One region of the Enterococcus sp. DIV0755b genome, then DNA from elsewhere that is predicted to be linked to it. Evidence: a T-box and tRNA genes for the amino acid it is inferred to sense, from the RefSeq annotation. Region 1 holds a T-box; the other regions hold tRNA genes.
What was found. The T-box of region 1 lies ahead of leuS (leucine--tRNA ligase). A T-box ahead of a tRNA ligase gene usually reads a tRNA of that ligase, here a tRNA-Leu.
Positions count from the first base shown of each region.

Region 1 (10,869 bases):
GGTGGGCTTAGGTGCAGTAACAGTTACGTGTACGGTAAGCGCGCAAAGCAGTGTACCTGCTGAACAGATGGGAGTTGCAACTTCTTTTAATACGTTAGCACGGACAATTGGCCAAACAATCATGGTTTCTGTTTTTGGTATTTTATTAAATAGTATTACAGCTGAAAAATTGCAAAATATTACAGCTCATAATAAAAATGATTTGATGAATCAGTTAGTAAATCCTCAAACTGCCAAGTTATTGGCACCTGACTTACGTGAAACATTGCGAACTGTGCTTTTTACTAGTCTTCATGGTGTGTATTTAGCTGGGGCGGCATTAATTATTGTAGCTTTTGTTTTAACCCTACTTTTGAAAAAGTCTGATACAATATAGAAAAGTGGAGGTGGCAAGGATGGCATTTATCCAAGCAAATATTTATTCTAGTGTTTTGAATTTGGATGTAGGATTAAATTTAATCTTACCTCAAAGTAGCAATCGTTTGATTCGTGATAAAAAAGATGATGTGCCGGTTTTATATCTTTTACATGGAATGGGCGGCAATGAAACTGCCTGGATGCGCCGGAGTAGTATTGAGCGTTATGTGCGAGAAAGTGAGATTGCAGTGGTGATGCCAACTACAGAACTAGGCTTTTATACGGATACTTGCTATGGCATGAATTATTGGACTTTCATCGCTGAAGAATTACCTGCAATTTTACATGAGTTATTTCCCCAATTGACAACAAAACGGGAAAAGACATTTGCAGCCGGCCTTTCAATGGGTGGATACGGGGCAATAAAACTGGGACTGCACTGTCCTGATAAGTTCGCAGCTGTTGCGAGTCTTTCAGGGGCTTTAGCTTTAGCCAGTGATCCAGAAATCTTATTGCAATCTGGTAGCCAACAATATTGGGAAGGTGTTTTTGGTCCAATAGAAAAGATGAAAGGATCTGACAATGATCCAATTCATCTGTTAACAAAAATTGCACCCGAAACTGCTCCTGCAATTTTTGTCTGTTGCGGTACGGAAGACTTTTTATATGATAGTAATCGCTACTTTGTAAAAAAAGCTCAAGCTGCCGGCTTTAATGTGACGTATGAAGAAGGACCAGGAGCGCATACTTGGGATTTTTGGGACCAGTGGATTCAACGTGTTTTATCATGGTTACCAGTCGAAATTTAGTAAAGTGAAAATGCAACTAATTTTTAGTGAAAAAGCTGATATAGGTATTCTATGGCAGATATTCGGACTGAAATTGTGACAGATCTTTTGATGTGCGATTCTGTGGGATTTTCATTCACAAAGAATGTATGTTGGTTGATTGCGCAGGTGATGGCGTTGTGAGACCCGCTCCCTAGTCGGGGCTTCGTTTCCTAGACGACAAAAACCGGTGAGACGTCAAAAGAAGCGGCTAGAGGCACATTTTTAGAAGAGAGCGGAATTGTTGTAGCAGTGGATAAACAGCTTAGTGTAATTGAAAATTTCTTCGTAGCAACCAACAACCAAGTGGAGTATCATGAAATCCTCAATTTATATCAATTGGAATTAAAAAAAGCCCTTTTACTTTTCCTATGGGAAAATGTAAAAGGGCTTTTTTCTATTGGTCAAAGCGCTAAAAATTGCTACTCATTGGTTAGCTTGCTAGCATTTCATTACTTGGCTTCAATACAAAATAAAACAGGCGGCTGATTTTTTTGATTGATAAATTGATAAGCTAAAACATTGTATTGCTTTTGAGGTAATTGTTGGCAATAAGTTTTGATGGCATCTAATTCGGCTTGTCCGCCACTATGACCATAGTAACAGACCACCACAATTCGTCCTTTTGGTAATAAATGGGCTAAAAGAGCATCAAGTGCTTTTTTGGTTGTCTGTGGTAGTGTAATCACTTGTTTATCACTTTTGGGTAGATAACCGAGATTAAAAATAGCTGCCTTGATTTTTTCTTCCTGCAAGTACTCTGCCACATTTTCATGACCGTCTAAATGTAAGTGTACTGCTTTTTTTTCAGGAAAAGGAGCAAGTTTTTCTTTGGTTGCCAAAAGGGCAGCCTCTTGAATATCAAAAGCATCTACTTTACCATTTTCTCCCACTAATTGAGCTAAAAAAAGTGTATCATGCCCATTTCCCATCGTGGCGTCTACGACATAATCTCCTGTTACCACGACTTCCCTTAAAAGTTCGTGACTATAGCGCATGGCTGTTTTAAGCATGAATTCCCGCCTCCAACAGGACATTTTTACTGCCTTGGTAAGTATCACGCCGCTTCATTTCATCGTCAATCGCATTTAAAACTTCCCATTTTTTTAAACTCCACATAGGACCAATTAAAGAATCCCAAGGAGCATCACCAGTTAAGCGATGAATGATGATTTCTGGTGGAATTAACTCCAATTGATCACAAATGACATTGACATAACTATTGCGACTCATCAATTGTAAACGTCCTTCGTGATAATCTCGTAGCATACGAGTATTACGCATTAAATGCAACAAATGCAATTTAATCCCTTGAATATCACTATCTAATAAGGTCCGCCGCACATTTTCTACCATCATTTCTGGTGTTTCCTCTGGTAAACCATTTATTAAATGTGTACAAACGCGGATATTATGCTTACGTAAGCGGGCAACCGCATCCACATAGGTTGGGTAATCATGAGCACGGTTAATAATTTTACTGGTTTTTTCGTAAGTCGTTTGTAGACCTAGTTCCACCCACAAATAGAGACGTTCATTTAATTCAGCTAAATAGTCCACGACATCTTCTGGTAGGCAATCAGGTCTGGTTCCAACTGATAAACCTACCACACCAGGTAAATTTACGACTTGTTCAAATCGTTCTTTAATCACGGCTAAAGGTGCATGAGTATTGGTAAAGTTTTGAAAATAAACGATGTATTGATCGACCTGAGGCCATTTTTGATGCATCATATCAATTTCTTTGTGAAATTGGACGGGTAATGGATCTTCTGGAGCGACAATCATATCACCAGACCCAGAAACACTACAAAAAGTACAACCGCCACGAGCGACAGTGCCATCGCGATTAGGACAATCAAAGCCACCATCTACTGGCACTTTAAAAATTTTACCGCCAAACTGCTGACGTAAAGCATAATTCCAGGAATGGTAACGTTTATTGGCGTCGTCACTATATAAAAAAGTCATTTCTTGCCACCTCGTTATTTCTGTTGATTTTTAAAACGCCAGACAAAGCGTTTTTCACTAAAGTACGGATAAGTTAAACATAACCATCCTAATGCCAAACTGTAACCACCAAGAATATCTGTAGGAAAATGCACACCTACATAAATTCGACTTGCCCCGATTAAGACGATTAAAATGCCTAATCCAACTTGTAAAGCAAGGCGGAGGTTTTTGTTTTGAATGAGCCCTGGCAAAATAAAAATTAACGTCCCATATAAAATCATACTGGCACAAGCATGACCACTTGGAAAACTATAGCTATGTTCATTTACTAAATGCAAAAGAGTCGGGCGCGGTCTTTGGAAAACTAATTTAATTAACGGGTTAACTAAACCAGAAACCAGCGCTACATTTATAAATAACCACAACGCTTCAGCATAGTATTTCCCTCGATATAAGAGGAATAAAAAGGCTGCTGCTAAGATGACGACCGTCACTGGATTGGCAAATTTTGTAATCCAAATAAAAAAATTATTCCAATTAGGATAAGGGGCACGAATGATATTCGTCACAAAATTATCGAATCCATGTAGCCATTGACGATAAAACTTCACGACATAACCTAAAAAAACAAAAAGTAATAGTGAACAACTACCAGCAAACTGGTAATAAAGTTTATGTTTCATAAATTCTCCTTTACAATTCTTGCAAATAATTTCGTCACAATGGGATTATTATAGCATGAGATTTCATTCTTTTATGATTGCTGATGAAATTTCATGGTTATTAAGAAGGTATTAAAAAAATGCGAAAAATTCGCTTTTTCACATTTTTGTTAAATAATCTAAAAATATTTTATAAAAACGAATTATTGTAATTGTTTTGCAATATTCGAGCACTTTTTTAATAACGTAAAATTTTGACTTTTAAGGTGATAAAATCTTGAATATATAAATAATATCTGTAATAAAAATAACAAAATAAAGATAATGTTACAGTAGTTTAACAAATTGTGGAAATAACCATTTTAATCTTTTAATAAAAAAAGATACCTTGTATACTTATTATTAAGAAAAGTTTAAAAAGGAGGCGAGCAACTTGGCCCAACTTGTTTCTCGTAAAGTACGACGGAAAGAAGAAAAACAAATCAAGTTTTATCGCGATGCTAAAAAGAATGCAGCGATCGTTGGAACGACATTGACCGCTTGTTCTATCGTCGCGCCTTTAGCAAAACCCGTAACAGCAGAGGCAGCCAATACTAATCAAGCACAAGTATCACAAGATTTAAGCCAAACTGCTACGCGTAGTAATTCAACAGCTCTTATCACAGAATTGGCGGCCCACGCACAACCGGTGGCAGCAGCTAACGATTTATACGCTTCTGTCATGATTGCCCAAGCGATTGTGGAAAGTGGTTGGGGTACAAGTAGCTTATCACGAGCACCTTACTATAACTTATTTGGGATAAAAGGCAGTTATAATGGTCAAACTGTTTATATGAATACATTAGAATATTTAAACGGCAAATGGGTAACAATGAAAGAACCTTTCCGTGATTATCCTTCCTATAAGGAATCTTTTGCTGATAATGCTGCGACACTTCGCAATGTTTACATCGGCGGCCAATACTACTATCGTGGTGCATGGAAAAGCAATACCAAATCATATCGCGATGCTACGGCTTGGCTGACTGGTCGTTATGCGACTGCACCAAATTACGCTTCAGTTTTAAATAATGTTATTGAAACATATGGTTTAACCCGTTATGATACACCAGCTAGTGGCAATGCCGGTGGCGGTGCTTCAACTGGAAACTCAAATGGTGGTACGAATTCATCAAATAATAGTTCTAGTGGTTCAGCAAGTACTAGCCAATATTACACGGTCAAAAGTGGTGACTCTGTTTGGGGCATCTCAAACAAATATGGCATTAGTATGAACGATTTAATTAGCTGGAATAATATTAAAAATAATTTTATTTATCCAGGTCAACGTCTTATCGTTAAAAAAGGGACGTCAAGTTCTACTAATACCAACTCGAATTCTAATTCAAGTAACTCTTCTCAAAATACGAATAAGCCAAGTGGCAACACATCAAGCAGTACCACTCAATATTACACAGTTAAAAGTGGCGATTCTGTTTGGGGGATTTCTAATAAATATGGTATTAGTATGAGCAGTCTGGTAAGTTGGAATAATATTAAAAATAATTTTATCTATCCAGGCCAACGCCTCATCGTGAAAAAAGGAGCGTCAAGTTCTACTAACACTAACTCGAATTCAAATTCAAGCAATTCTTCCCAAAATACGAATAAACCAAGTGGGAATACAACAGCCAACACAACAGCTAAAACGTATTACACAGTTAAAAGTGGCGATTCTGTTTGGGGCATTTCAAACAAATATGGTATTAGCATGAATTCTTTAATTAGCTGGAATGGCATTAAAAATAACTTTATTTATCCAGGGCAACGTTTAGTCGTCCGCAATGGAAGTGCAAGTACAAGTTCAACTGCGAATAAACCAGCCCAAAGTAATACGACTAGTCAAAGTAATACGAATACAAGTAAACCGACAACTACTAGTGGTCAAAACCAATACTACACCATTCAAAGTGGGGAATCAGTTTGGTCTGTATCGAATAAGTATAAAATTTCAATGGATCAGTTCCGCCAATGGAACAATATTAAAAATGATTTTATTTATCCCGGTCAAAAAGTTATTGTCAAAAAAGGTAGTACTACCCAAACTAACTCTTCACAAAATACTGCTAGTTCAAGTAGCAAGACATATAAAGTTCAAAGTGGTGACTCTGTTTGGGGCATTGCCAATAAATTTGGCATCACCATGGATAAATTAATTCAATTAAATAAAATTCAAAACAATTTCATTTATCCCGGTCAAACCTTGAAAGTAAAATAATATTTGAATTTTGCCATATTCTTTGTTAGTATAGCTAACAAGTAGAAAATTACGCTGTGAGAAGGAATAGTAAAAAGTAGCGCGTTGTAGAGAGCACATGGTTGGTGGAAATGTGTACGTACCCTTTTGAACTCGCCTTTTAGCGTTAATAGCTGAAGTAGGCAGTAGGCTGTTACGGTGACGATCGTTACAACGTTTGAGGCTCATCTTTTTTGGTGAGTAAAATTAGGTGGTACCACGTAGATTACGTCCTATAAAAAGCATAGCTTTTTATAGGACTTTTTTTATCTGGCTGAATAACAGTCAATTAACTTTTAGGAGGATTTTGCAGTGTACGATCATAAGCAAATTGAAAAAAAATGGCAAAAGTATTGGGCAAAACACAATACGTTTAATACCCACGACAAAACAGATCAACCGAAGTTTTATGCCTTAGATATGTTTCCTTACCCCTCTGGACAAGGTTTACATGTTGGGCATCCAGAAGGTTATACCGCAACCGATATTTTATCACGGATGAAGCGGGCGCAAGGTTACAGCGTGTTACATCCAATGGGATGGGATGCTTTTGGTTTACCAGCAGAGCAATATGCTTTAGATACAGGCAACGACCCAGCGGAATTTACTAAAAAAAATATTGAAACGTTTAAACGTCAAATTAATTCATTAGGCTTTAGTTATGATTGGAATCGTGAAATCAACACGACTGATCCCGAATATTATAAATGGACGCAATGGATTTTTACTAAATTATATGAAAAAGGCTTGGCTTATGAAGCTGAAGTTGCGGTTAACTGGGTACCAGAATTAGGTACGGTTATTTCCAATGAAGAAGTGATTGATGGCAAGAGTGAGCGCGGTGGTTACGATGTGGTGAGACGACCAATGCGTCAATGGATGCTAAAAATTACTGCTTATGCTGATCGCTTATTAGATGATCTTGATTTAGTTGACTGGCCAGAAAGCATCAAAGAAATGCAACGCAATTGGATTGGTCGTTCGGTGGGGGCAAATGTTACTTTTAAAGTAGCCAATACAACAGAAGACTTCACTGTTTTTACCACTAGACCTGATACTTTGTTTGGAGCAACGTATGCTGTTTTAGCACCTGAACTTGATTTAGTGGAAAAAATTACTACGTCAGAACAAAAAGAAGCTGTAGCAGCTTATATTGCGCAAGCAGCGAAAAAATCCGAATTAGCTCGGACAGACTTAGCAAAAGAAAAAACAGGTGTCTTCACGGGAGCTTATGCAATCAATCCTGTCAACGGCAAAGAAATTCCGATTTGGATTGCCGATTATGTACTTTCAAGTTATGGAACCGGGGCGATTATGGCCGTTCCTGCTCACGATGAACGTGACTATGAATTTGCCAAAACGTTTGATTTGGCTATCGTTCCTGTTTTAGCCGGTGGCGACGTAACAAAAGAAGCCTTTACTGGTGATGGTAAACATATCAACTCTGACTTTTTAGATGGTTTAAACAAAGAAGAAGCTATTGAAAAAATGAATGCTTGGCTAGAAGAAAACGGTGTAGGGAAAAAAGAAGTCAGCTACCGTCTACGTGACTGGTTATTCTCCCGTCAACGTTATTGGGGTGAACCAATTCCAATTATTCACTGGGAAGATGGCACGACGACAACTGTGCCAGTAGAAGAGTTACCGTTGCGTTTGCCTGTGACAAAAAATATTAAACCAAGTGGAACTGGTGAATCTCCTTTAGCCAATATTGAAGAGTGGATTAATGTTGTCGATGAAAAAACTGGCAAAAAAGGACGTCGTGAAACCAATACAATGCCACAATGGGCGGGGAGTTCTTGGTATCATTTACGTTATATCGATCCGCACAATAAAACAGCTTTAGCTGATTATGATAAGTTAGAACGCTGGTTACCAGTGGACATTTATATCGGAGGAGCAGAACACGCAGTCTTACACTTGTTATATGCGCGTTTTTGGCACAAATTTTTATATGATATCGGTGTTGTTCCAACTAAAGAACCGTATCAAAAATTATTTAACCAAGGGATGATTTTGGGAGAAAACAATGAAAAAATGTCGAAATCTCGCGGTAACGTGGTTAATCCAGATGATGTCGTAGAAAAATACGGTGCTGATACATTGAGGATGTATGAAATGTTTATGGGACCTTTGGACGCATCAATTGCTTGGAGTGAAAATGGTCTAGAAGGCAGCCGCAAATTCTTAGAACGGGTATGGCGTTTAATCGTAGATGAAGATGGCAAAATGCGGGATCGGATTACGACGATTAACGATGGAAAATTAACGAAAGTTTACCATCAAACCGTTAAAAAAGTTACCGATGATTACGAAAATATGCATTTTAACACGGCGATTTCGCAATTAATGGTTTTCATTAATGAAGCTTATAAAGCCGACGCCCTACCTTATGAATACATTGAAGGATTTGTCCAATTACTAGCACCAATTGCGCCACATATTGGTGAAGAATTATGGGCAGTTTTAGGGAATGAAGATGGCATTTCTTATGTTCCTTGGCCAACTTATGATGAAGCACAATTAGTGGAAGATGAAATTGAAGTGGTGTTCCAAGTTAACGGTAAAGTACGTAGTAAAGCGCAAGTAGCACGCGATATTGCAAAAGAAGAACTAGAAAAAATTGCGCTAGCAGATGCGACCATTCAAGAACATCTTGCCGGTAAAACAGTTCGTAAAGTAATCGCAGTACCAAATAAATTGGTTAACATTGTTGCTAATTAAGCATTCATTCACAAAAAACTAAGATACTTTTTTGGTATCCCATGTGATTTTAGAAAAATAAAAACTCCTTTTTGGGGAAGTAGCCACTCAGCGCGCTTTGCCTCAAAAGGAGTTTTTTTATTTAATTTAATATGACTAGCAAAAAAATACTAAATCATTTTACTGGCAGTAAATACCAAAATTGGTAGTACAACATAGTGGATCTAAGTTATTGCTTGAAAGCTTGAAGGAGCTAGCTCAGTTTTTTATGTTTTCATTAAACTACTATTATTTTCTGTTATTTTCTTGCATAATAAAGAAAATTTTAGAGGAGTGGAAAATGGATAAAGAACTATTAATGATTGATTTATTAAGTGGTAAAAAGGTTATTACAGCCGTTTTTTTGCCAATCTATCGACAACGTTTACGCTTGAGTATTAGTCTCTCCTTATTTAGTGCTGGCTTTTTTTTAGGACTGAATACTTTAGTTTATCGTTATTTGATGGCGAGGGTTCAGACAACTTCTGCTGCCCAGAAAATCGTTGGCCTACATTATTTTGCCCTGATTTTTGGTGGTATCATCATTACACTTTGTCTTATTCAGTGTGTCTTTGTACTTGTGCATCTGTTTTTTCTGAAAAGAAATTTCCAAGGTTGGTTAACCCCAATTTTGCAGAAGTTTTCTGGTTTTTCTAAAGTAGTGGAAGATGAAGAACACTATTTTGTTAAACGTAGGCAAAAAGAAGTAAGACTGGCTAAAAAAGATTGCTTGGTCTTAACCGAACGCATTAACGGCGATAAGTTAATGATTGGTGTAGAGAAATTGGATTTGGGTGTCACACGGGGATTCATTTTTCTTAGGACTACTAAAATCGATTTCCACCAGTTACCTAACGTGCAGACAGATAAACATAAAGGTGCAGGTAAATTGGCAATTTTTATTGGTCTTTTTTGTTTGTTGCTAGGTAGTTTTCTTTATCTTTTTACAAAAACGGAAACAAAAGAAAATACTTCAACTGCCGCAGCTCATGTGTCAGAAGAAGTCAAAATCACTGCATCAGGATTATTAAAACAACAAGGCGCTACGCCGAATAAAGTTGCACAAAAAGAAAATGAACTTTATGTAGCAAATACACATGAGTTGTTTCAAACGACAGATCGGGGTCAACATTGGCAATTTGTTCCTTTAAAAGCGGAGTGGCTAAGGGGCGGCAGTTATACGTTAACAAGTGGAGAAATTCCTTTTGGTTATTGGATGGATTACACATATCAGGTGGGGAAAGATTTTTCTTTTTATCTTTACACCACGGGTTCTGGAGACTATTTAGACTTATACTTGCTTTTTTCAAGTGACAATGGGGTAACGTGGCAAAAAAGCCAAGTCGGAGAAAAAGTGCGGAATTTGCGTTATCGTAAAGTACAATTTTTTGAAAATGGAACGGGGATTGCAGCAATTTCACAAACGACAGCAATGTCAGGCAGTGAGCAGGTCTGTTTATTTGCCACCCAAAATCATGGTCAAGATTGGTATCCGGTGGGGAATACTACGATTAATGCCCCTATTCAAAATATTAGTTTTATCGATGCTTCAATGGGTTTTATTAGTACCAGAGAGGGAATCTTCTATACTCAAAATGGGGGACGTTCTTACCATGAAGCACTTGTCAATGTACCAGAGGATTATCTGTTAGGAGGCCTAGATCTTTTTCAATCACCTAATGAAGTCACGCAGCCTAATAGTACTACTTTAGAAGCAAAGTTTTATCTCACCAAAAAAGATGGCCATATGTACGCTTGTTTGTATCGTTCTTATGATGGCGGCCAAACATGGGCTTTTGTACGCCAACTTTCAGAAGTCACCTCTGCAGATTAAGTGTTAATTTTTAGTCTAAAATTAAAAGCAAAACACGAGGAAAAAGTGCAGTCGTGTTTTGCTTTTTTGTTAGTATTTGCCATCTGAACTGCGCTGATAGTGCTGATTTTCTTTGATGGGTAAATGAATAATCGCTTCATCAGGTGCGGTGACAATCAGACGGGTTTTACCTGTTGTATCTTGTTCTAAAGTTACTAAAAGGTTATCATCAAGGGGAAA
Region 1 is NZ_JBIOQN010000001.1:856,122-866,990, forward strand. Features, by position in the region: gene IGI65_RS04160 (MDR family MFS transporter) at 1-376, shown strand, start outside; gene IGI65_RS04165 (alpha/beta hydrolase) at 396-1,166, shown strand; gene IGI65_RS04170 (class I SAM-dependent methyltransferase) at 1,637-2,197, opposite strand; gene IGI65_RS04175 (TIGR01212 family radical SAM protein) at 2,190-3,155, opposite strand; gene IGI65_RS04180 (phosphatase PAP2 family protein) at 3,170-3,820, opposite strand; gene IGI65_RS04185 (LysM peptidoglycan-binding domain-containing protein) at 4,281-6,056, shown strand; T-box leader at 6,104-6,313, shown strand; gene leuS (leucine--tRNA ligase) at 6,387-8,798, shown strand; gene IGI65_RS04195 (WD40/YVTN/BNR-like repeat-containing protein) at 9,118-10,650, shown strand; gene IGI65_RS04200 (hypothetical protein) at 10,720-10,869, opposite strand, start outside.

Region 2 (10,869 bases), 1.1 Mb from region 1:
CTGACGATCAGTAAAGCGTTCATTTTCTGGTCGCACTGGAATAATTGGGTTTATTTTAGACATCGCCGTTTTCCTCCTTTATTTCATTTAAAATTTCATCTTTTGCTAAAGTTGGAATTTCGTGGTAATCATTTTGTTTTAACATAGCATCAAAACCACATAAACTTCGAAATGGACAAAACGTACACGCTTTTTCCCCACTGCTCTTTTTATAAGGATTTAAAGTAATCTGTCCTGTCACGATGTTTTCGGCTGCATTTTTCATTAAATTGCGATTATGACGGCGCAATAACGTTAAATCATCCTCTTTATAAAATGCTTTTGAATTACTTTCTTTATTTAATACACCATCTTTATTACTTAAGATTGGATAGATGACAGAGCGTTCTTTTACCGCTAATGTCTCATCAAATAAAGGATAGAGTTCACTGTCTTCTAAGAAAATTCCTTTATATTTATATGCTTTTAAAACTTCAGCTAAACTTGCCTCTTCTGCTTTTAAAACCGGATCTTGAATTCGCATATAATAAGCGCCTGCTGCTTTAACATTTTTATTTCCTACTAATTCCGCCGCATTCACTAATGCAACATCTAAATAAGTTAACAATTGCATCGCTAAACCGAAGTAAGCATCAGTTAAATTAAAGTCTTTGGCACCAGATTTATAATCGATTACCCCAAGCCAAGTATGCTCTGAAGTCGTAGCGATATCCAGACGGTCAATTTTTCCTCGCACCGCTAATTTGCCGCCAGTTGATAAAGGCTCCTCGATTCCTTTGATACCATTTGTCCCGGCCAATTGACCAAAAACGATTTCCGTTGCCAAAGGTGTCATTTTAGTCCGCTGACTTTGCTTTTGTAGCGCCCAAACCACTTTTTTAATTGTCTTTGCCAAACGGTAACGCAAATAATGCATACGCGCTGAACTTTTTAAAATCATAAAGCGCGGTTCGGCAAAGATTTGTTGTAAAACTGTATCAATTAATTGTTGTGCTTCTTGTTCGTCTAATTCGACTAATAATTTCTGTTTGGAAAAAACTGCCTGTAAAAATTGATCTAGCGCATCGTGGAACAATGTACCCGTTGTCAATGAATCTAAACCGAAAAGCTCACGTTCTTTTAAGCGTAATCCGTAGTTGGCGAAATAACGATAGCCACACTGATAGAAACTTTCCATTTGTGAAATTGAGGAATATAAATCTTTACCATACAGTTTTTCAGCGACTTCTTTAGGTAATGTAACCGGTAGATTCACATAATCACGGCTTTCAAAAGCTCGCTGTGCCAGATTATGATAAGTCGACTCCAATAACATTTTTTCTAAGGTACGCCACTTTGCACTTAGCAATAAATTCTCATCTTTTGCATATCGATACAATAAATTTAATTGCCCAACTAAATTACGATACGTCGCCACAAAATTTTCCGGTTCACTGGTAATTGACAATTCCTCTAGCGCCACTACAGCTAGATTGCCGCGCGTAACAAAACGTTGGAGATATGGTGAAATACGTAAATTTTGCTCCGTGTCGTGATTTATAGCGTAACTTAAAAAAAGTTCATCACAAGCAGATAAAAAAACTTTATAGGCGACAAAAGGAGCTTTTGAAACACTTTCTTCTCTTAAATCCCGCAACTGTTTGTCAGTAGTTAAAGCAGTATTTAAAACGACTCTGTCTTCAATAGTTAATAAGCTATCATCTGAAACTGGCGCAGGAAAATTTTTATCATTCAAGCCAATGGCAAAAGTAATTTTAGCTTGACCAATCCGAGCGAGGCCTAATTGATTTAGCTGCACCTGATCTATTGCAGAAGGAACTTTTCCATAAAAAGTATTTTCTAAACCTGTAGTAAAAAGTAAACTAAAATTAGCTAAATTAAATGGATCCTCACCATAAATCTCTACATAATCATCCATTAAAGCCATTAAAGCCGACCAAGTCTGTTCATGATTGCGGGCCAATTCTAAATTTCCTTTGGCAATATCTTTTTCACGCCATTCTTTAACGCGTACATCTGCTTTAATAGCGATTAAAAATTGATAAAGGGCGACTACGGCTTCTTTTGCCGTCCGACTTTTTTCAAGTCGTTGTAAAAATCCACCAATCTGCTGAGAAAAAGCTTGCCGCAAACGATTACTATTAGTGGTTAATTCATCCACATCTTCTTGTGTTTCATTTTCAAAATCATATTGAACAATCTGCCAATCTTCTGCTCGTGTCCAAAAACTCCCTTGAAAGTTAAACTTTAAAGCAATATTTTCCGTCTGATCTACAATATTACGATAATCTTGTAGACCCGTTGTGGTATTTTCAAAAAAATAATCTGGAATAAACAATTCCGTTTTTAATAGACGCATAATATCACTTAAGCGGTAATGGTACTCCCCTAAAGCAAACAACGCTTGTAAAAATTCCACCAATGGATGTTGCGCCATAGAAACTTGTTGATCCAAATAAAAAGGAATCTCAAATTCACGAAAGACCGGTGGAATTAAGTGCCCATAAGTTTCTAAATCATTGGTTAAAATTTGAATGTCTTGATAGCGATAATTTCCACTTGCAACCAGTTTACGAATTTCAATCGCAAGACGATTCACTTCATCAGTTGGTTTTAACGCCTGAAAAAGATGAATATTTTCTTTGGGTAATGCAGCCACAGCTTTACTGCCATCGTTTTGCGTTTGACGCCAAAATTCTTCAACTGGAATTTGCAAAGTTGCTTCCTTTTTTTGAGCAGCTTTTAAATCGACTAATACTTTTGTGCCGTTTTCGCGGGCCGCATGTAACAGTTGGTAGTAAATTTTCCCAGTATCGTAAAATAAATCAAGTACTTCTGGCGCTGTTTCTACATAAGCTTTATCTAAAACTAAATCCATCAACAAGTGCCCTTTTTGCGCCAATGTCGTCAATAGACAGCGCTCTTGGGCATATAATTCTTGAAAGTCGGTGGCAATAAATAAGGTTTTGGTTAAATCAGGGGCTTCAAAAAGACCATTAGTTGTTGTAGCTTGAAAATAATCAGTTAATAAAGCCAGTGGATCCACCACTTGTAGTTGGCGTTTTGTTAACTCGTTTTCATAACGACTCAACACCAAACTCAATTCCGCGAATTTTAACGTTTGATCGGCATTTGCCTGCTGACCCTGACTTGATAATGAAGTTACTAAATCTGCTGGTTTTAAATTTCCCACCTGTAATTCTTGGTATAACCCTAATAATTTAGCGGAGAATCCGGCTTTTTCTACTTCGCCACGATAAAGTAATAACTCTTCTTCACTTTCTTCTAATACCTTTTGCAAAAGCATCAAACTACCTGCTTCAGATAATGTTTGATTAGCCAGTTGGCCTGTTTTTTGCAGATAAAACCACGCCAAGCGGTAAAAACTAAAGACTTGCGCGCGAATAGTCGAAAATGATACTACATCTGCTGGTTTTAAAGCCTTTAAAATTTCTTGTTCTTGTTCAAATTTATTATAGTTAGGTACCAGAAAGAAAACCTGATTTTCTTCATCTTGACTGAGCCACTCTTGCGCTTTTTTTATATAAATTTGGCGATGATCCAAAGCACCATTACCAATTAAAAATTGTAACGTCATCTCAAACTTCCTTTCTTGCATTAAGTTGAAGTTATCCTAGTACAGGTACTATCATAGTATAACAAAAAAAAGCCGACAAATTGAACGGATCGCGTCAATCGTCAACTTTTATTTTGCTTTAATTTCATAACTACTTGTTAATAAAACCTATTTCTTTTAAGGGCCAAAAAATAAATTTCACATCACCAGAAACCGTCTTTTCATCAATGAATCCAATCGAACGCGTATCTTTTGAAATACGACGATTATCTCCTAAGACTAAAATTTTACCGGCCGGCACTTTTTCAAAACTAAAGTTCGGTTCTTGATTTGGGCTTAATGTTAGTGGCATACCATCAGACAACTGTTTTTTGTATTCTTCCAAATAAGGTTCGGCTACTTTTTTACCATTGATTAACAGTTGATCATTTTGGTAGCTAACTTCATCTCCTGGTAACCCAATCACCCGCTTAATATAGTACTTATCAGGCTCATCAGGAGCTGGAAAAGTAACGATATCAAAACGTTTTACCTTCGTATTTAACAAAGCAATGACCCGTTCGCCATCTTGTAGTGTGGGATCCATTGAATCTCCTTTTACTACAACGGGAGTAAAAATAAATAAACGCACTGCTACTAAAATGACAACTAAGCCGATTAAAAAAAGCGCTGATTTCAGCCATTCATAATTTTTATTTTTCAAACGTTTTATCCTTCTTCCTCAAGTTTCGTACTATAATTTTACCATAGACTCTTTTTTTCACCAAAATTTGCGACTAGTAATAAGAAAAATTTAAGTGAGCATATTATTTTACTAACTAAATGTAAGTATGTATACTAACGTTGTTACTTAATAAAAAAAGGTGGTTATTACATGTCAAACTTTTTAGCAGCAATCAAAAATCGTCGTTCAATCTACGCATTAGGACGTAACGTTAACCTTAAGGAAACAGAGATCGAAGAAATTATTAAAGAAGCAGTAAAATATAGCCCAACTGCATTTAACGCACAATCTCCTCGCGTTGTCATCTTATTTGGTGACGCACATGAAAAATTATGGGAAATGACTGAAGAAGCATTAAAACCATTAACACCTGCAGAAGCTTTTCCAAATACACAAGCTAAATTAGCTGGTTTTAAAGCAGGCCTTGGTACTGTGTTATTCTTTAAAAATACGGATACAGTGAAAAACTTACAAGAAGAATTTGCATTATATGCTGACAACTTCCCAGATTGGGCAGAACAATCAAATGGTATTGCTACTGCTAACACTTGGACTGCTTTAGAAGAAGCCGGTCTTGGTGCTAACTTACAACACTACAACCCAGTTATTGATGAAGCTGTTGCTAAAGAATGGAATATTCCTGCCAACTGGCAATTACGTTCACAATTAGTATTTGGCTCAAAAGAAGCTGAAGCTGGCGAAAAAGATTTCTTAAGTGACGACGAACGTTTCTTAACTTTTAAATAATTTGAATACAAAAATAGACTAGTGCTAAACGGATCGTTTGGCACTAGTCTATTTTTTTTCGTCTAATAAAATATCGATGGGTGTACCTTCTTTTAAATGCGTTGCTAAAAACTCAACAATTTCTTCTAACGGTTCATTTAACACAAACAATGGCCCGCGCATTCCGCGGCGAAAGAAATTAACTTTCACTTGAGTTTTTGTTTTTAACAAAACAATTCGTTCCACTTCACTATAAGGAATTCCCTTTTTATCCATCGCATTCACACTAATATGATTTTCTGCAAAACCTTTGGCGTCCATTAAAAAACTTAAAATAATCAGTCCCGCCAATATCCTGCGCATATTTTCATCTAAAGTTGTCGGATTTAATAAAACCATGACAATCGTTCCCACGCCTAACAATAAAATGAGATAAAAACTGGTGGATTTGCGGCGTGATTTAAAAACAATTTCTTTTTCGATCAAAAACAAATAGGCAAATAAAACGACCACAAAAACAAACAGTAAAATGGTAAATGTCGTCACTATAATTACCTCCTCTCTCATTTATCTTACCATAAAAAGATTGGTAGCCCAATTTGAAGTCCTCTAACTTTATCCACCTCAACTAAACCTACTATTTCCTTTATTCGTCACTTTTCGTTACAATAAAAAAGAGAATAGAAGAAAAGGGGTTTTTATAATGGATAATTTTTTTAAAACATTTCGTGAGAATTTTTTATTAAGTGGGATTGCCTATGGTATTTTGGGGATTTTGATTTTAATTAAGCCAGAACCTTTTTTCAATATGATTGTCTACATTTTCGCTGCCTTTTTTGCTATTATGGGCGCAATTAACCTATTTAACCATTATCGCGCGCAAAAGCAAGGGTATTCAGGTTCACAATTAACAACTGGTATCTTACTTTTAGTGGCGGCTCTTTTAATTTTAATTTTTGCTAAAGGACTCGTCTCTATTATTCCTGTTTTCTTGGGTCTATTTATTTTAATTAGCGGTATCACACAATTAGTTCAAGAACTACAACTGAAAAAAGATGGTGTAGCCCGGACAGGTTGGTTTGTTTTTAGCATCTTATTAATGATTGTAGGTGCTTTATTACTGTTCAATCCTTTCCGCAGTGTCTTACTTGTTTTCCAAATTTTTGGAGGTGTGCTTGTTGTTTTAGGCATTTCGCGTTTAGTCGATTTTTTCCGCTTAAGAAATAGTTAAAATTTTAATTATGACAATCTTTTTAAAGAATATGAACACTTTTTTTAATCCTTTTCCTTTATAATTACTTTTGTTATGAATAATGGACTAGGAGGTGAAAATATGCCAATTGAAAAAAGCCAACAAAAACAACAACCCGTAATCATTGTAAAAGACGATAATGGCCAAATTTTACGGAAAGTTTCAGTCAAAGAATGGTTAGAAAATCATCCTTTTAACGCTGATAAAGAAGATTTTGAGTTGAAACTTTATCGCGAAGCTTTAAATTACTTTTACTTAAAACAATATGATCAAGCCGAGGATCTACTCATCTACTTATGTGAGGCGACCCACTACCAACGCTATGAATACATCGAGCGTGTTGCTACTTTATACCACACGCAAAATCGTTTGGATAAAGAACGGTGTATTTTACTCCTTGCCAAAAGAATGCAAGAAAAAAATGAAGCACCAAAAGAGTTACTACAGCGCATCACCCGTCGCTTAGACAAAGTAGATGAACAACTCAATCATTATCAAAAAGCAAATAATCTCTTAGCCTTAAATTAAAAATACCCAAGCTATCCTTGCGACTGTAAAAATTTATCGTCATTTGATAGTTTGGGTATTTTGTTTATTTTATCTTACCGGTGTCTAATCAAGAATTTGGCTTGACCCATCTTGATAATTCAATTTTACTCCTGCTTGAACATTAAAAATATAGACATTTATTTTTATCGCATCACTATTCACCGATTGTGCCATTAAATGCACGCCACGCGCTAAAAGTTCGTCGTTACGAAATACTGGTGTCACTTCATAACGCACAAAATGTTTTTTATCTTGTTCTAAATAATATTTAATATCCATTTCAAAACGTAGCATTTCTGGATTATTTAATTGACGCGTACCTGTGATTAAATTTTGCCAGTTGGCATTTTCACCAGCTAAGGCAAAGCCAATCAAATGGGAACGATTATACAAATAGCTGCCGCCAATTTTTTTATTCCGCCAGCCTGTTGGTTTCACTTTAGAAATATCGCCCCGCTTTTCAGTTGGCATCAAACTTTGATTTAGTAATGCTTCTGCCCCTGTAGCCCGATTTAATGTATCCAATGGGTAATATTTTTCCCAGGCGCCATTTTTTGTCGTTAATTCAGCTTTTGTAAATGTCGGCTGTCCTTTGTTGATTGTGATAGTTTGTTTACCTGCATAATTTAATTTTGCCAACTCTTTTTTTAAAGCTTCGCGCTTTTTTAAACTTTGTTGTGGGCTTTCTTCATCTTCACTCGCAGTCGTTCCTGTCTGATTTGTTGGCTCATCAGAAGTGTCTTGACGATTGAGAGTTGACGTCTGGCTAGTTGTAGGCATCAGTTGCTCATTTTCTGGTAACAGACCACTTCCTGTTAACAATGCCACAGCCGAAAATGCAATGAGTGTTAAACTAGACTTTTTTTTACGATGTTTGGTGGTCGCATTGATTAAAGTTACAACGCCAATTATTATCCCCAATAATCCACCTAATATTAAAACAGTATCCATCTATTTCCTTCTTTTCTATAAATTTAGTATTCCTTTATACCCTAGCAAACAGCGGTCTTGAAAACAAGTAGAAATAGTTTTTCGCCCCCTTTTGACTGCGTCTTATAACCAATGCTTTTCCTTGAAATAAAAATCACCTTGTCCTAAAATAAATCATAGCTTATTTTTAGCGGAGTTGGTGGAACGGCAGACACGTATGCTTCAGGCGCATATGTCCATTACGGACGTGAGGGTTCAAATCCCTTACTCCGCATTTTATTTTTATAAAACAAGAAAATTCTGCTTGTTTTTCTTATTACTAATATAAATTTAAAAAAACGACTCAATTTTAAGGAGAAAATTATGCCATTTCTTGCTATTTTGATTGATTTTCTGACGTTAGCTGCTTATTTTTTACAGTTAAATATTGATAGTTCTGCATTACGCTTTTTAGGCTTAATTTTTCAAGCCGTAATGACATTATGTCTGCTGCTACTCATGATACGTTATCGCGGCAAGCGCTATACCAACTATCGTCCTGAAGGTTATTCTTATGTTACGTTTCGTTTTGCCGTTATTTTACTTTCTTTTTTGATTAACGGCATTGTCTTATTTCTTTATATCTTAAATTTCATTGGTGCCAATGATTTAATTTTTTCTAGTTTTTAGGAAAAATTAAGTTTTTAATAAGTTATAGTTTAAAATAAAAAGTAGCCCTATTATCTGTTATACTTAATGCTACGCGAAAAATATTGTTATGCGATAGATTGATTTATTTCGTTGAATTTAATCAAACTGGCGTAACTTCAGAGTTACAAAGATGTATTAGAGGTTAGGGAATACATCGTTTAAACGAGAAATAACATGAATTTTAGTAATAGTCTTGATCCAACCTTAAATAATAATATTGATTAGTCAGATAGCCTTCTCTAGTAATAGAGAGGGCTATTGTCCATTTTATACTAAAATTTTATTTCTTCCTTTACAAAACAAACATACGTTCGTATAATAAAATTATCAAATCGTTGGAAGTGATCTTATGCGCACACCGCCACCTTACGAAGACCGCAAATTATTAAAGTGGAATGGTTTTTATTTATCCGAACACACTGCTCAAATGGACGCTAAAAAAGCTGCGAAAGCTTACTCTTGGCCGGCAAAACCGACACTATCGCCCACTGAAATTGATCGTATTTTATATGAAGCCCGTTTAAAAGACAAAAGTATTGCTATCCAAAAAGAAGAAGTAAATGAAGAAGGCCACTATCTGCCAGACATTACCGGCAAGATACAAGGTTATGATACATTAGGTATTTACATTGCCAATCAAAAAATTGATTATGATGAAATCCGTAACGTAGAATTTATCACTGTCAAAAAATGGTCTTCATTGGAGGGATGATGATGATTAATTTAAAAGGCACAATTCGTCAAATAAAAATTTTAAAAATAGCTGAACATCCCCTCGTCTATTTTCAATTAGACGATATTCATTGTTTAATCAGCCGTCATGCATTAAATTTTTTGGCTGATGTCACCGTTGGCAGCACCATTAGCGTTTTGGGCGCATATAATTCCCGCAAACAATTGGTAGTAAGAAAATACAGCGTATTGGGGAAACCCCAAATTGTAATCGAATTTGAAAGTAGTCGCTATCCTACCAAAGATGCCAAACATTACTGATAAATTAATGGGATAAGAAAAACTAGTCTAAATCTTAAGGCGGTTGAGACAGAAGCGACTAGCTTCAAAAAATATGACGGAATTCCTGAAAATTGTTTTTAAAATTATTTGGAATTTCGTCTTATTTTTTGAAGAAGCTACTTCTGTCACACCTCCTTCAACTACCTATAAGCTTTTTAGAAAAGTAGTAGCTTAACTGAACATCACCCACAGCTAGTTGCAAAATTATAGTCGCTGTTTTCTGTCTTATTGCTTAAAAGAAATTGGACTGTCATTTCCTTTAAAAATAGTTTCACTGATTTGATTGGCTAAATAAAAGACGCGATCACAACTTTTAGGTCGAGGTGAGGCTGCATTGAGCCAATCTAAGCCTTCTAGTGGGATCCCATAACAGTAGATATGTTCTTGAATCTCACCTTTGCAATCTATCACTTGGTGCGTTTTGCGACTCACTCTAAGCGCTCCTGTTTCATGTTTTTTTCCATCAAAGGTGACAGTATGAGGAGTTAAGTAACCTTTTTGGTGCATATTGCGAAGTAAGGGATTTTTCGTTCTAACTAAACTTGTGCCTGGTAAACGCGCTTCAATCAGATTTTTACCTTTAAAAATCCGCTTTTTATCTTGTTTGCTAAATGCAATAAATTCACTATCGCCTTGCTCTACTGTCATATCTGGCGCTAAAAAAGTAATAAAACCAGCCTTAAAAAAAGCCAATAATTGTTTTTGTCTGATTACAGGTGCACCAATCGTCAAGAAACTATAATCTCGATTAAATGTACCAAAAAAATCTTCATAATATTCTTTTGGTAGGAATTTCTCATGGTCAAGCATGTACTCAAAAGGTGCCTGTAATTCTTTAAAAGTATCAATTGCAGCGGCAAGTGCTCCAGTTTTATTACCGAATTGCGCATTAAAGATATCTTCTTGTAGATACTTTCCTACAAAATCAGGAAAATCAGTCGCTGAAACATTTTGCGCAGGTTTTAACAACTTATCCCAATCGAGTTGAATCTGTTTGGGAACCTGATATTTCTCTAACACACTGCTGGCATCAGACTGGCGATACTCGCTTAAAAAGGCCGTCAGATCTAAGTTAGCTTCTTTTAAAGCAATTTCATAATAAACTAATTCTGCTTCTTTTTTTAATAATGACACCAATTCTTTGACCGAACCATCAAACGTTGTCATAAATTTTGGCGTCAAAATTTGTGGTTGTGCATCTTCTCCTGGTTCTTTTTGATTAGTAGGACGCGCATGATAAGGTAATCCCCGCCCGGAACCAACAATAATTTGTTCTTCTTTACCTGAAGGAAGATAGATGAGTTCGCCTTTTTCTTCTTGAAACTTTCCACCCCACTTGTTTATGAGTAAGGGTAGATAATCATAAAAACTCAAACCCAAGCCTCTAATAATAACAGGCCCTGACAC
Region 2 is NZ_JBIOQN010000001.1:2,004,245-2,015,113, forward strand. Features, by position in the region: gene addA (helicase-exonuclease AddAB subunit AddA) at 1-63, opposite strand, end outside; gene IGI65_RS09600 (PD-(D/E)XK nuclease family protein) at 56-3,598, opposite strand; gene lepB (signal peptidase I) at 3,729-4,280, opposite strand; gene IGI65_RS09610 (nitroreductase family protein) at 4,452-5,048, shown strand; gene IGI65_RS09615 (hypothetical protein) at 5,097-5,573, opposite strand; gene IGI65_RS09620 (HdeD family acid-resistance protein) at 5,731-6,258, shown strand; gene IGI65_RS09625 (hypothetical protein) at 6,361-6,807, shown strand; gene IGI65_RS09630 (DNA/RNA non-specific endonuclease) at 6,892-7,608, opposite strand; tRNA gene IGI65_RS09635 (tRNA-Leu) at 7,949-8,032, shown strand; gene IGI65_RS09640 (hypothetical protein) at 8,122-8,427, shown strand; gene IGI65_RS09645 (hypothetical protein) at 8,798-9,160, shown strand; gene IGI65_RS09650 (hypothetical protein) at 9,163-9,441, shown strand; gene IGI65_RS09655 (FAD/NAD(P)-binding protein) at 9,688-10,869, opposite strand, start outside.
Region 2: it has a tRNA-Leu gene. The T-box ahead of leuS (leucine--tRNA ligase) is inferred to sense a tRNA for this amino acid. The anticodon was not compared.

Region 3 (10,869 bases), 1.3 Mb from region 1:
ACAAGCAAAAGATAGTAATTTAACTGATGCCGTTAATCTTTGTGCTGATATTTACATTGTGCAAACTGAAAGATTAATTGAAGCGTTGTCCCAAGGGCAAAATGAAGGCGTATCTGTTAATTTGGAAAGCTTCTTACGCTCAAAAATTACAAGTGTCAAAAGTTCAGCTTATGAATACACCGGCTATTTGAATAATATTTTTGATATTCACTCTTATTATCAAGCCAATATGGATATGTTGGACCCTCAAAAATTTAGTTCACTACTTTATTCAAGTAAAAAAATCTATACGAAGTTGAAAAATGAAGTTCCAACTTATTATGCACCAACTTCACAAGTGGAAAATTCACAATTTGCCACGGGTTCAATTATTGAAGGGACAGTGAAAAATTCTTTAGTTTCCCGTCATACTGTAATTAGTGAAGACGCGGTAGTAGAAGATGCGATTGTGATGGCTAATAATAAGATTGGTGCAGGTGCCACAGTGAAATATGCAATTTTAGATAAAGCCGTTCAAGTTGCTCCAGGGGTTAAAATTATTGGTACAAAAGAAGAACCAATTGTGATAAAGAAACAAAGTCATATTATTTCCGATGTTTACGGAGGCGAATAAGATGAAAGTATTGTTTGCTGCCGCTGAGTGTGCTCCTTTTTTTAAAACAGGTGGTCTAGGAGATGTCGCTGGTGCTTTGCCAAAAGAACTAGTCAAAAAAGGTATCGATTGTCGCGTCGTATTGCCTTATTTTGCCAAAAAAATACCTGCTGAATATGCTAATCAATGTGAAGACTTATTCTCTTTTTACGTAAATGTCGGTTGGCGAAATCAGTATTGTGGCGTAAAGCAACTAGTATTAAATGGCGTTACGTATTACTTCTTAGATAATTTATACTATTTTGGCGCTCGGGATGGTTTATATGGGTATTACGATGACGGTGAACGTTTTGCCTTTTTCCAATTGGCGCTAATTGAAATGATGGAGCGCATTGATTTTATCCCAGATCTTTTACATGCTAATGATTATCATACAGCAATGCTCCCGTTTTTATTAAAAGAAAAGTATCGTTGGATTCATGCATATAATAACATTAAGACCGTTTTGACTATCCATAATATTGAGTTTCAAGGGCAATATGCCGGTAGTGTTTTACCAGATTTATTTGGCGTCGGGATGGAACGCTATGAAGATGGTACGTTGCGCATGAACAATTGCTTAAACTTTATGAAAGCTGGGATTTTGTACGCTGATCGGGTCAACACGGTAAGCCCTTCTTATGCTGAAGAAATCAAAACGCCTCAATTTGGCTCTGGGTTAGATGTTATTTTGCGAATGGAAGCTGGTAAGTTAAGTGGTATTTTAAATGGTATCGATTACGATTTAAATGATCCTGATACTGATCTTTTATTACCTTATCACTACAATGCACAAAATCTAAGTGGAAAAGCAAAAAACAAGGCAGATTTACAAGCAAAAATGGGACTACCAGTCAAAGCAGATGTGCCACTTTTTGCAGTAGTTAGTCGTTTAACTTATCAAAAAGGCTTTAATCTTTTACTTGATGAGTTACACAGTCTTTTACAAAATGATGTCCAGCTAGTGCTATTAGGGACAGGAGAGAAAGATTTTGAAAATGGCTTTCGTTACTTTGCCGCAACTTATCCTGATAAATGTGCGGTCAGCATTTCATTTGATGTTAAACTGGCACAACAGATGTACGCAGCAGCAGATGCTTTTTTGATGCCGTCTGCTTTTGAACCGTGTGGCCTATCTCAAATGATTTCTATGCGTTATGGAACTTTACCAATCGTTCATGAAATCGGTGGCTTAAAAGATACAGTCATCCCATATAATATTGTCACAGGTGAGGGGACCGGTTTTGGTTTTGCTGAGTTTAGTTCTTATCAATTATTAAAAGCGATTGAAAAAGCAATTACTTTATATGTAGGTGACCCAAAAACTTGGCAAAATCTTATGCAACAAGCAATGGCAAAAGATTTTAGTTGGAAAACTTCTTCAAAACAATATGTTGCCTTATATGAAACGTTAGTTTAAAAAATATGTCGGTAAGAAACTGGGAAGCAGCCCGCTGTTTTTCAGCTTCTTACCGACTAAATTTTAAAATTGAAATAGCAAAAAATTAAGCTGAAGAAGCCTGCTTCTTCAACTTTTTATTATCTAGGAGGAAAAGAGATGAAAATTACTAAAAAGGTTTTTAAAGAAGAAATGATCCAACGGTTAAAAGAAAAATATGCGATGGACATTAATGATGCTACACCGCAGGAACTTTTTCACGTATTAGGTAGCGTGGTTAAAGCTTATTACGCTGATGACTGGGTGCAAACGTGGAAAGACTATCTCACAGAAGAAACAAAGCAAGTTTATTATTTTTCAATTGAGTTTTTACCAGGAAAAATGCTTAAAAGTAATTTGTTAAACTTAGGCATTTTAGATACCGTTCGGGATGGTTTAACCGAGTTGGGCTTTTCTTTAGATGCAATTGTTGAACAAGAAAAAGATATGGCATTAGGAAATGGTGGGCTAGGTCGATTAGCTTCTTGCTTTATGGATTCGATTGCTTCTTGTGGCTTACCGGGAAATGGGAATGGTATCCGTTATGATTATGGTTTATTTAAACAACGTTTTGTTGATGGTTATCAAGTAGAATTGCCTGATGAATGGTTAAACAATGGTAACGTTTGGGAAGTCCGTAAAGAAAGTAAGGCAGTGGATGTGCGTTTTGGCGGTAACGTATATATGTTACCTCTAGCAGACGGGCGCTTAAAGCCAGTTTATGAAAATAGTCGTTTAATTAAAGCTGTGCCTTATGATACCGCAATGGTAGGCTATCAAAATGACGTAGTAAATACGTTAAGACTATGGTCAGTAGAAATTCCCGTTTCAGAAGAAAACCGCTACCGCAGTTTAGAAGAGCGGCGGGAATTAGAAGATTTAACAGCGGTGTTATATCCAGATGATTCCAATGAAAGAGGAAGAAGAACGCGATTATTGCAAGAATACTTCTTTGTTTCGGCTGGAGTCCAAAGTATTGTCCGCTACTTTAAAAAATTGAATAAGCCATTAACGACCATGAGTCAATATATTGCCATTCATATTAACGATACACATCCAGCATTATGCATACCTGAAATGATGCGTATTTTGTTGGATGAATGTGATTTAACTTGGGAGCAAGCTTGGGAAGTAACAGTGAAGGTAATGAGTTATACTAATCACACGATTATGGCGGAAGCTTTAGAAAAATGGCCGATTGAATTGATGCAAGAAATGTTACCGCGCATGTATCAGATTATTGAAGAAATCAATCGCCGCTTTGTAAATCAATATAGTCAGTATTATGATATCGAATTAATTGAACGGACTAGCATTATTCAAAATGGACAAGTTCATATGGCTAATCTATCGATTATTGGTAGTCACAGTACCAATGGTGTTGCCAAATTGCATACGGATCTATTAAAAAATGTTGTATTGCATGATTTTTATACAATCTTCCCAGACCGCTTTAATAATAAAACTAATGGGATTGCCCAAAGACGCTGGCTGCAACTGTCAAATGAACCATTGGCTAATCTTTTAGATCAAACAATTAAGACTTCTTGGCGGAAAAAAAGTAATGACTTGCATTTACTACAAAATTATGTGGAAGATGATGCTATTTTAACTGCTTTAGCCAAAGCAAAAAAAGAAAATAAAGTAGCATTAGCACAATATATTGAAGAAACAACCGGAATTGCAGTTTCAGCTGATGCAATTTTTGATGTGCAAATCAAACGACTACACGCATATAAACGTCAATTATTAAATCTCTTACACATCTTAAAATTATATTTTGCGATTAAAGATAACCCTGATTTTCAAATGGTGCCACGGGTTTTCATTTTTGGAGCTAAAGCAGCGCCAAGTTATACGTATGCAAAGGCAATTATTAAAGCAATTAATGAAACTGCCCAATTAATTAATCACGATCCAGATGTAAAAGATCGCATCAAAATTGTCTTTTTAGAAAATTACAATGTAACTTTAGCAGAACGAATTATTCCAGCAGCAGATGTCAGTGAACAGATTTCACTAGCCTCAAAAGAAGCTTCTGGTACTAGCAATATGAAACTGATGTTAAATGGTGCGATTACACTTGCTACTTTAGATGGTGCTAACATTGAAATTCGCGACGCTGTGGGTAAAGAGAATATTGTTATTTTCGGTTTAACAGAAGAAGAAGTATACGGCTATTATCAATCGCAAAATTACAATGCCATGGACATTTATGAAAATTCACCTACACTACAACGAGTTTTAACTGCCTTTATTGATGGCACCATTCCTAATATTCACTTTGAAGGCCAAGAAATATTTGATTCTTTAATCAAATATAATGATGAATTTTTCGTCTTAAAAGACTTTGATTCTTATTGTGCTGCTCAAAAACAAATTGAAGAACTATATGGTGATAAAAGACGTTGGCAACAGATGAGTTTAATTAACATTGCAAATGCGGGCCAATTTTCTGCTGATCATACTGTTGCGCGTTATGCAGAAGATATCTGGCAAATAGAACCAGTCTTTGCCCATAAAGAGTTAATGAGGTAAGGTTTATGACAGCGGTATATTTTAATTCATGGTTAGAAGAGTATAAGAAACCATTTGGAGCGGTTTTGGAAAATGAGTTTGTCTCCTTTAAAATTAGTGTCGAAGATGATTTTGTTACAGGTGTTACGTTAGTCATCGCAAAAGATGGTAATAAACCTCACACCATTGCCATGGAAAGCTATGGCACGCAGCAGTATCACTTTGATTATTTTTTCAATGAAGGCAAAGGCGTTTATTTTTATTATTTTGAAGTTCATTATTTGGACGCTAATCGCGCTGAGCACACTCGCTATTATGGCGCAATTGAAGGTGGGGGAGCTGGGCATTTAGTCGATCATTTTGATGAAATTAAAAGGTATCAAGTTACCTGCTACAAAAAAGCTGAAGTGACACCTAAATGGTATCGTGAAGGCGTTTTTTATCAAATTTTTCCTGATCGTTTTTATAATGGCAATAAACACGGGTTAGTGAATCATCCCAAACCAAATACTTTTATTTATGGGAATCATCATGATGAACCAATGTATATTAAAGATGAGAATGGCGATATTAGTCGCTGGGACTTTTTTGGTGGTAATTTTAAAGGCATTAAAGAAAAAATCCCGTATTTAAAAGAGTTAGGAATCACTGGAATTTATTTGAATCCCATTTTTGAAGCGCGCAGTAATCATCGGTATGATACCAGTGACTATTTAGCCATCGACCCAATTTTAGGCACTGAAGCAGAGTTTTTAGAGTTATTGTCTGAACTACATGAAAATAATATTCATGTGATTTTAGATGGTGTTTTTAGTCATGTTGGTCGCAATAGTATCTACTTTAATTATGATGGCGCTTATGGACAAACAAAAGGTGCTTATCGGAACATCCATAGTCGCTATTATCCTTGGTTTAATTTTAATCGTTATCCTGATGATTACCGCTCTTGGTGGGGAGTAAAGGATTTGCCAGAGATTAATAAAGACAACCCAGAATTTCAGCAGTTCATTTATGGCGATAACAGTGTGTTGGCAAAGTGGAATCAGTTTGGCGTTGACGGTTGGCGTTTAGATGTAGCTGACGAACTGCCGGATGAATTTATTGCGGGAATCCGGCATAATCTCGATCAATTTGAAGAAAAAGTATTACTAGGCGAAGTGTGGGAAGATGCTTCAAATAAAATTTCTTATGGTAAAAGGCGCCAATATATTTTAGGTAATCATCTGCACGGTGTGATGAATTATCCGTTGCGCGAACAAGCGCTAGCATTTTTAACAGCAGGCTGTGCACCAGAGACGATTGCGAAACATTTTACTACCTTACAAGAAAACTATCCTCGTGATGTTTTTTACAATAGTTTTAATAACATTGGAACCCATGACACCGAACGAATTTTAACCCAATTAGATGGTGATACTCGTAAATTATCTTTAGCTTTTGGCTTGTTACATCTTTTTCCAGGAGTTCCTTGTGTTTATTATGGAGATGAAGCGGGCTTAACGGGCGGAAAAGATCCTGAAAATCGGAAGTTTTTCCCCTGGGATAACATCGATTTGAAATGTTATGAAGCCTGTCAAAGTTGGATTGCTTTACGTAAAGACAATCCTGTTATTCATCAAGGGGAATTTTTACTTTTATACACAAAGCGATTGTTGGGCGTTTTGCGTTATGATAGTGAAGATTTTGTTTTGGTCTTTTTTAATCCTAGCAACGGGATGCAAGCTATTGATGTAGCAGAAATTCAAACTTTACGTCCCTTGCCTATTACAAAAGAACGATTAAAAGTAATCATCGGAGAAAATCAGACGATTCAAGAGGCGGACACTTGTGTCTTTAGCGGGAAATTATTTGCTTAAGTTGGAATTTTAAAATTCCACTTAGCTGGGGTAAATTTTCAATAGATTTATTTGCTTTATGGTATGATAAAACAAAGTAGATAAAGGATGAAGTTATAATGGGAAAATATACCGATATAAAGCGGAAACATTACCGCTTTCCAGTTTACGATGACAATGAAGATGTTAAAATTCAAAAAGAAAAACGCAATCTTTTTGCCAAAGATCGTAGTTGGCTTTTAACTGATGAAACAGAACATAATGGAACTTCTTTTTACACGCCACCGAAAAAAAGTGTACTAAAAAGTGATCAATTAAAGGAAGAACGGGCTTTGCGCCGCTCCCGGAAAGCAACTGCCGCCAAACAAGGTCATACCTTAGCCCAAGAAGAAGAACTAAAGAAGCATCGGGCCAATTTACCAGATTACAGTAAAAAAATTAAGCCCGAAACAGATTTAGCTGGACGAACTTCTCTTTTTGGCAAAGAGTACAAACGGTCAACATATAAAGTGAAAAATGACACTTCAACACCAGAAAAGAGTACGGTGAAACGCTATAGTGGTGGGCGCTCTTATTTTGTACCTAAATATATTCCGGCTTCTTTAATTTCAGATGAAAAAAAAGAGACAGTTAATGAAACAGAATTGTTGGCCTCTTTATCCAAAAATAAAGATCAATATTTATTGTTTGATCATGAACCAGCCGCGTTTCAAGAAAAAAGAGCCGATGACCCTACGGTAGAAAAGTTTTATCATGATGAAGACTTAAAAATAGAGGAAGCCACCTCAAATTTAGAAGCAAAACAAGGAAAAAAAGGTAAAGTGTTGGAACGTGATTTAAAAGGTCTCATTGAAGACGGTCAATCTGAAGGGCGTCGTTCGAGTTATTTTGAAGAATAAGAGGGTAGCAGTAAATGGAAACATATGATGTACAATTAGAAAAGTTGAAAAATGGTGAAATCAAAAAAATTGAAGTCAGCCGCGAAAACTTCTTTTTATTTCGCAATGCGTGGGTTAACCGAGCTGATAAAAAATATTTTGTTGGTGAAGCTCATCATAATGGTGATATCACCTATCATTATGATCCAACTGTTTTATAAGTAAACAAAATTAGACTATAAAATAATCAGTCCCAATAAAAACCTCTCTGAGATGATAAATAATCATTTCAGAGAGGTTTTTGGGTAAAAAAGTTTAATGCTATCGTAAACTGAGTAATAGAATAAAAAATAGTCCTTGGTGACAATTACACTAAAGACTAAAGCTGTTATTATATAATTAGTAACTTACAAAGAACTTCATCAATCATGTTAATAGAAATACAATCATTTGAGTGTAAATGACCTTGAAATTGACCTTGAAGAAATAGCATTCCGTAAAAACATTATCATAAGAGCTGATCTGACGGTGTTTTAACATTCTGTAAAAACCTAAAAAAACGCGTAATGCAGAAGACGGGACTCGAACCCGCACGAGCTTACGCTCACAAGACCCTCAATCTTGCTTGTCTGCCAATTCCAACACTTCTGCGAGACAACAACTTATGATACCTTAGAAAAAAATCCTTTGTCAAGATGAAGACAAGAAATGTGAGGAGACAATGAAAAAATCAGATGGTACTTATCTTTTCCCAACTATTTTATTAGGACTTCTTATTGGTTTAATTTGTGACAACGTGTTAGCTGGTATTTTCTTAGGGATAGTAGCGAGTATTTTCATTGATATCGTCATTAATTTTTATCGGCAAAAAAATTAAAAGTTTTACGAAAAATCATAGGAAAGATTGCTTTTTAAAGGATAAAAAAGTAAAGTAATTACAACAATCCATTAAAAAAGGGGCGATGTTATGAAACACTTTGAGAAATCAAATAAATTAGAAGGTGTTAGCTATGATGTGCGTGGGCCGGTGTTAGAAGAAGCCGAACGTATGCAAGAAGAAGGAGTTAGCATTTTAAAATTAAACACTGGCAATCCCGCACCCTTTGGCTTTGAAGCCCCCGATGAAATCGTCAGAGACTTAATTATGAACGTTCGTTCTTCAGAGGGCTATTCTGATTCCAAAGGTATCTTTTCGGCTCGAAAAGCAATCGAGCAGTACTGTCAGTTAAAAGGCTTTCCCAATGTAACGATTAATGATATTTATACTGGTAATGGTGTTAGTGAATTGATTACTATGTGTATGCAAGGTTTATGTAACGATGGGGATGAAGTCTTGGTTCCTTCACCAGACTACCCATTGTGGACTGCCTCTGTTTCTTTAGCTGGCGGCAAACCGGTTCATTATATTTGTGATGAAGAAAGTGAATGGTATCCTGATTTAACTGATATGCGGGCTAAAATTACGAGCAAAACAAAAGCCATTGTCGTAATTAATCCGAATAATCCAACCGGCGCACTTTATCCTAAGGAAATCTTAGAAGGAATTGTTGAATTAGCGCGGGAGTTTGATTTAATTATTTTTTCTGATGAAATTTATGACCGTTTGGTGATGGATGGCTTAACCCATATTCCGATTGCGACATTAGCACCTGATCGTTTTGTTGTCACATTAAATGGGCTATCAAAATCGCATCGTGTAGCGGGCTTTCGGGTCGGCTGGATGGTATTGAGCGGTGATAAAAAAGGCGTTAAAGACTACATCGAAGGGTTAAATATGTTATCTTCGATGCGTTTGTGTTCAAATGTATTATCCCAACAAATCATTCAAACCGCTTTAGGTGGTTACCAAAGCAGTGATGAACTTTTATTACCTGGTGGTCGAATTTATGAACAACGAGAATATATTTACAATGCGTTAAATGATATTCCTGGACTTTCCGCTGTAAAACCGAAAGCTGCTTTTTACATTTTCCCTAAAATTGATAGCAAGCGGTTTAATATCACCAATGATGAACAGTTCGTTTTAGACTTTTTACATGAGCATAAAATATTACTCGTTCACGGTGGTGGATTTAACTGGCAAAAACCAGATCATTTCCGTATTGTTTATTTACCGAAAATGGATGATTTAAAATTTACGGCTGAAAAATTACGAGAATTTTTGGCCACTTATCAGCAAAAATAAAAATCGTGGTAATTTAATAGAGAAAGAGGTGTGATAAGACTTTTGTCGCACTTTCTTCTCTATTTTTTTAGCTATCTTTTAATAATTGGATTTTAGTAAAGTAATCTCAGCCTATCTTTTAGTTCGAAAAGTTAGGCTGAAGTTGCGGATTATGTAGGGAAAAAAGAAAGAATTCTTTTATAGAAGCTAGTGAAGTGAAAGTGTTAAGTATATAGTAATGGGGGTACTTTTTAAAACCATTTTAAACCCATTCACAGACTTTTTTACTGATGATAATTCGTTTTGCGTATTTTGTAATTAACTCTTTATTAGGATTTGTCACATTGATCAGAAATGAATTTTGATATTCTTTTTCAACCCAGACGTAAAACTGTTTATTTTGCCATTTAAAAATTATATTTGAAGCTTGTTCCATCTCAATTTCCTCCTGATTTTTTTCAATTATTGAGAAAAAGTTGTTCTTTTTCGGTCATACCTTTTGAGGTATTATGTGATAAAATTAACAAAAAGGGTAATGCTAATTCACATAATTGGAGGCATTAAAATGAAAAAGGAAACTGTTTCGTTTGGTCATGTGTTAAAACAAATTCGTAAAGAGCGCAAATTAACACAAAAAATGTTATCACAAAATATTTGCTCTCAAAGCGTTTTAAGTCGAATTGAAAATGATGAGGAGTTACCAAATGTCTTGGTAATGCAGAATCTGTGTGAGCGTCTAGGCGTGACAATTGATCAGGTCATGACGTTACATTCTGAAGAAATTCAAAAGGTAAACCAATTACTCAATCAAATGGCATATCATTTTTTTCATAAAGAATACACGGAGCTCGCTGACTTATTAAAGCAGCCCGCTATCTTGGATCAGTTGTATTTAGACACAGATTTACAATTGTATTATTACTATTTGGGTAGCTGTGAATATTTTTTAGGGCGTGATCTAGAATTAGCACTTCAGCATTTAAAACAAGGGCTTTCTTATACCTTTCAAGCAGATAAACACTATATTTCTTCTAATGAAATCCAATTGATTTCTTGTATTGGTCGAGTTCAGACTGACTTAGGTCAAAAAAAAGAAGGGGAGGATAACCTTGCTTATAGTATGGAACTGTTTGAGACATTGCCAAAAGAGCGGATTGATTGTCGCCTAGCAAAAGTTTTTTATAATTTCAGCTTATTTTTATATCAAGAGAAGCGTTACGAAGAAGCTCTTGCGGTGGTGAAAAGCGGTGCTGAAATGGTCCGAAAACAAAAAAGTTATTATTATTTAGAAGAACTCTTTCAGCTTAAAGGTTTGATTTACAAAGCACTAGGAAAAAAAGAGCATGGTGAGAAATATTTTAAAATATCAAACTCTGTCCAACGTATTACAAATCTCTAAAATGGTT
Region 3 is NZ_JBIOQN010000001.1:2,120,007-2,130,875, reverse strand. Features, by position in the region: gene glgD (glucose-1-phosphate adenylyltransferase subunit GlgD) at 1-613, shown strand, start outside; gene glgA (glycogen synthase GlgA) at 615-2,051, shown strand; gene IGI65_RS10165 (glycogen/starch/alpha-glucan phosphorylase) at 2,190-4,607, shown strand; gene IGI65_RS10160 (glycoside hydrolase family 13 protein) at 4,613-6,442, shown strand; gene IGI65_RS10155 (hypothetical protein) at 6,541-7,320, shown strand; gene IGI65_RS10150 (hypothetical protein) at 7,335-7,520, shown strand; tRNA gene IGI65_RS10145 (tRNA-Leu) at 7,867-7,950, opposite strand; gene IGI65_RS10140 (hypothetical protein) at 8,021-8,176, shown strand; gene IGI65_RS10135 (pyridoxal phosphate-dependent aminotransferase) at 8,267-9,484, shown strand; gene IGI65_RS10130 (DUF2187 domain-containing protein) at 9,726-9,899, opposite strand; gene IGI65_RS10125 (helix-turn-helix domain-containing protein) at 10,029-10,862, shown strand.
Region 3: it has a tRNA-Leu gene. The T-box ahead of leuS (leucine--tRNA ligase) is inferred to sense a tRNA for this amino acid. The anticodon was not compared.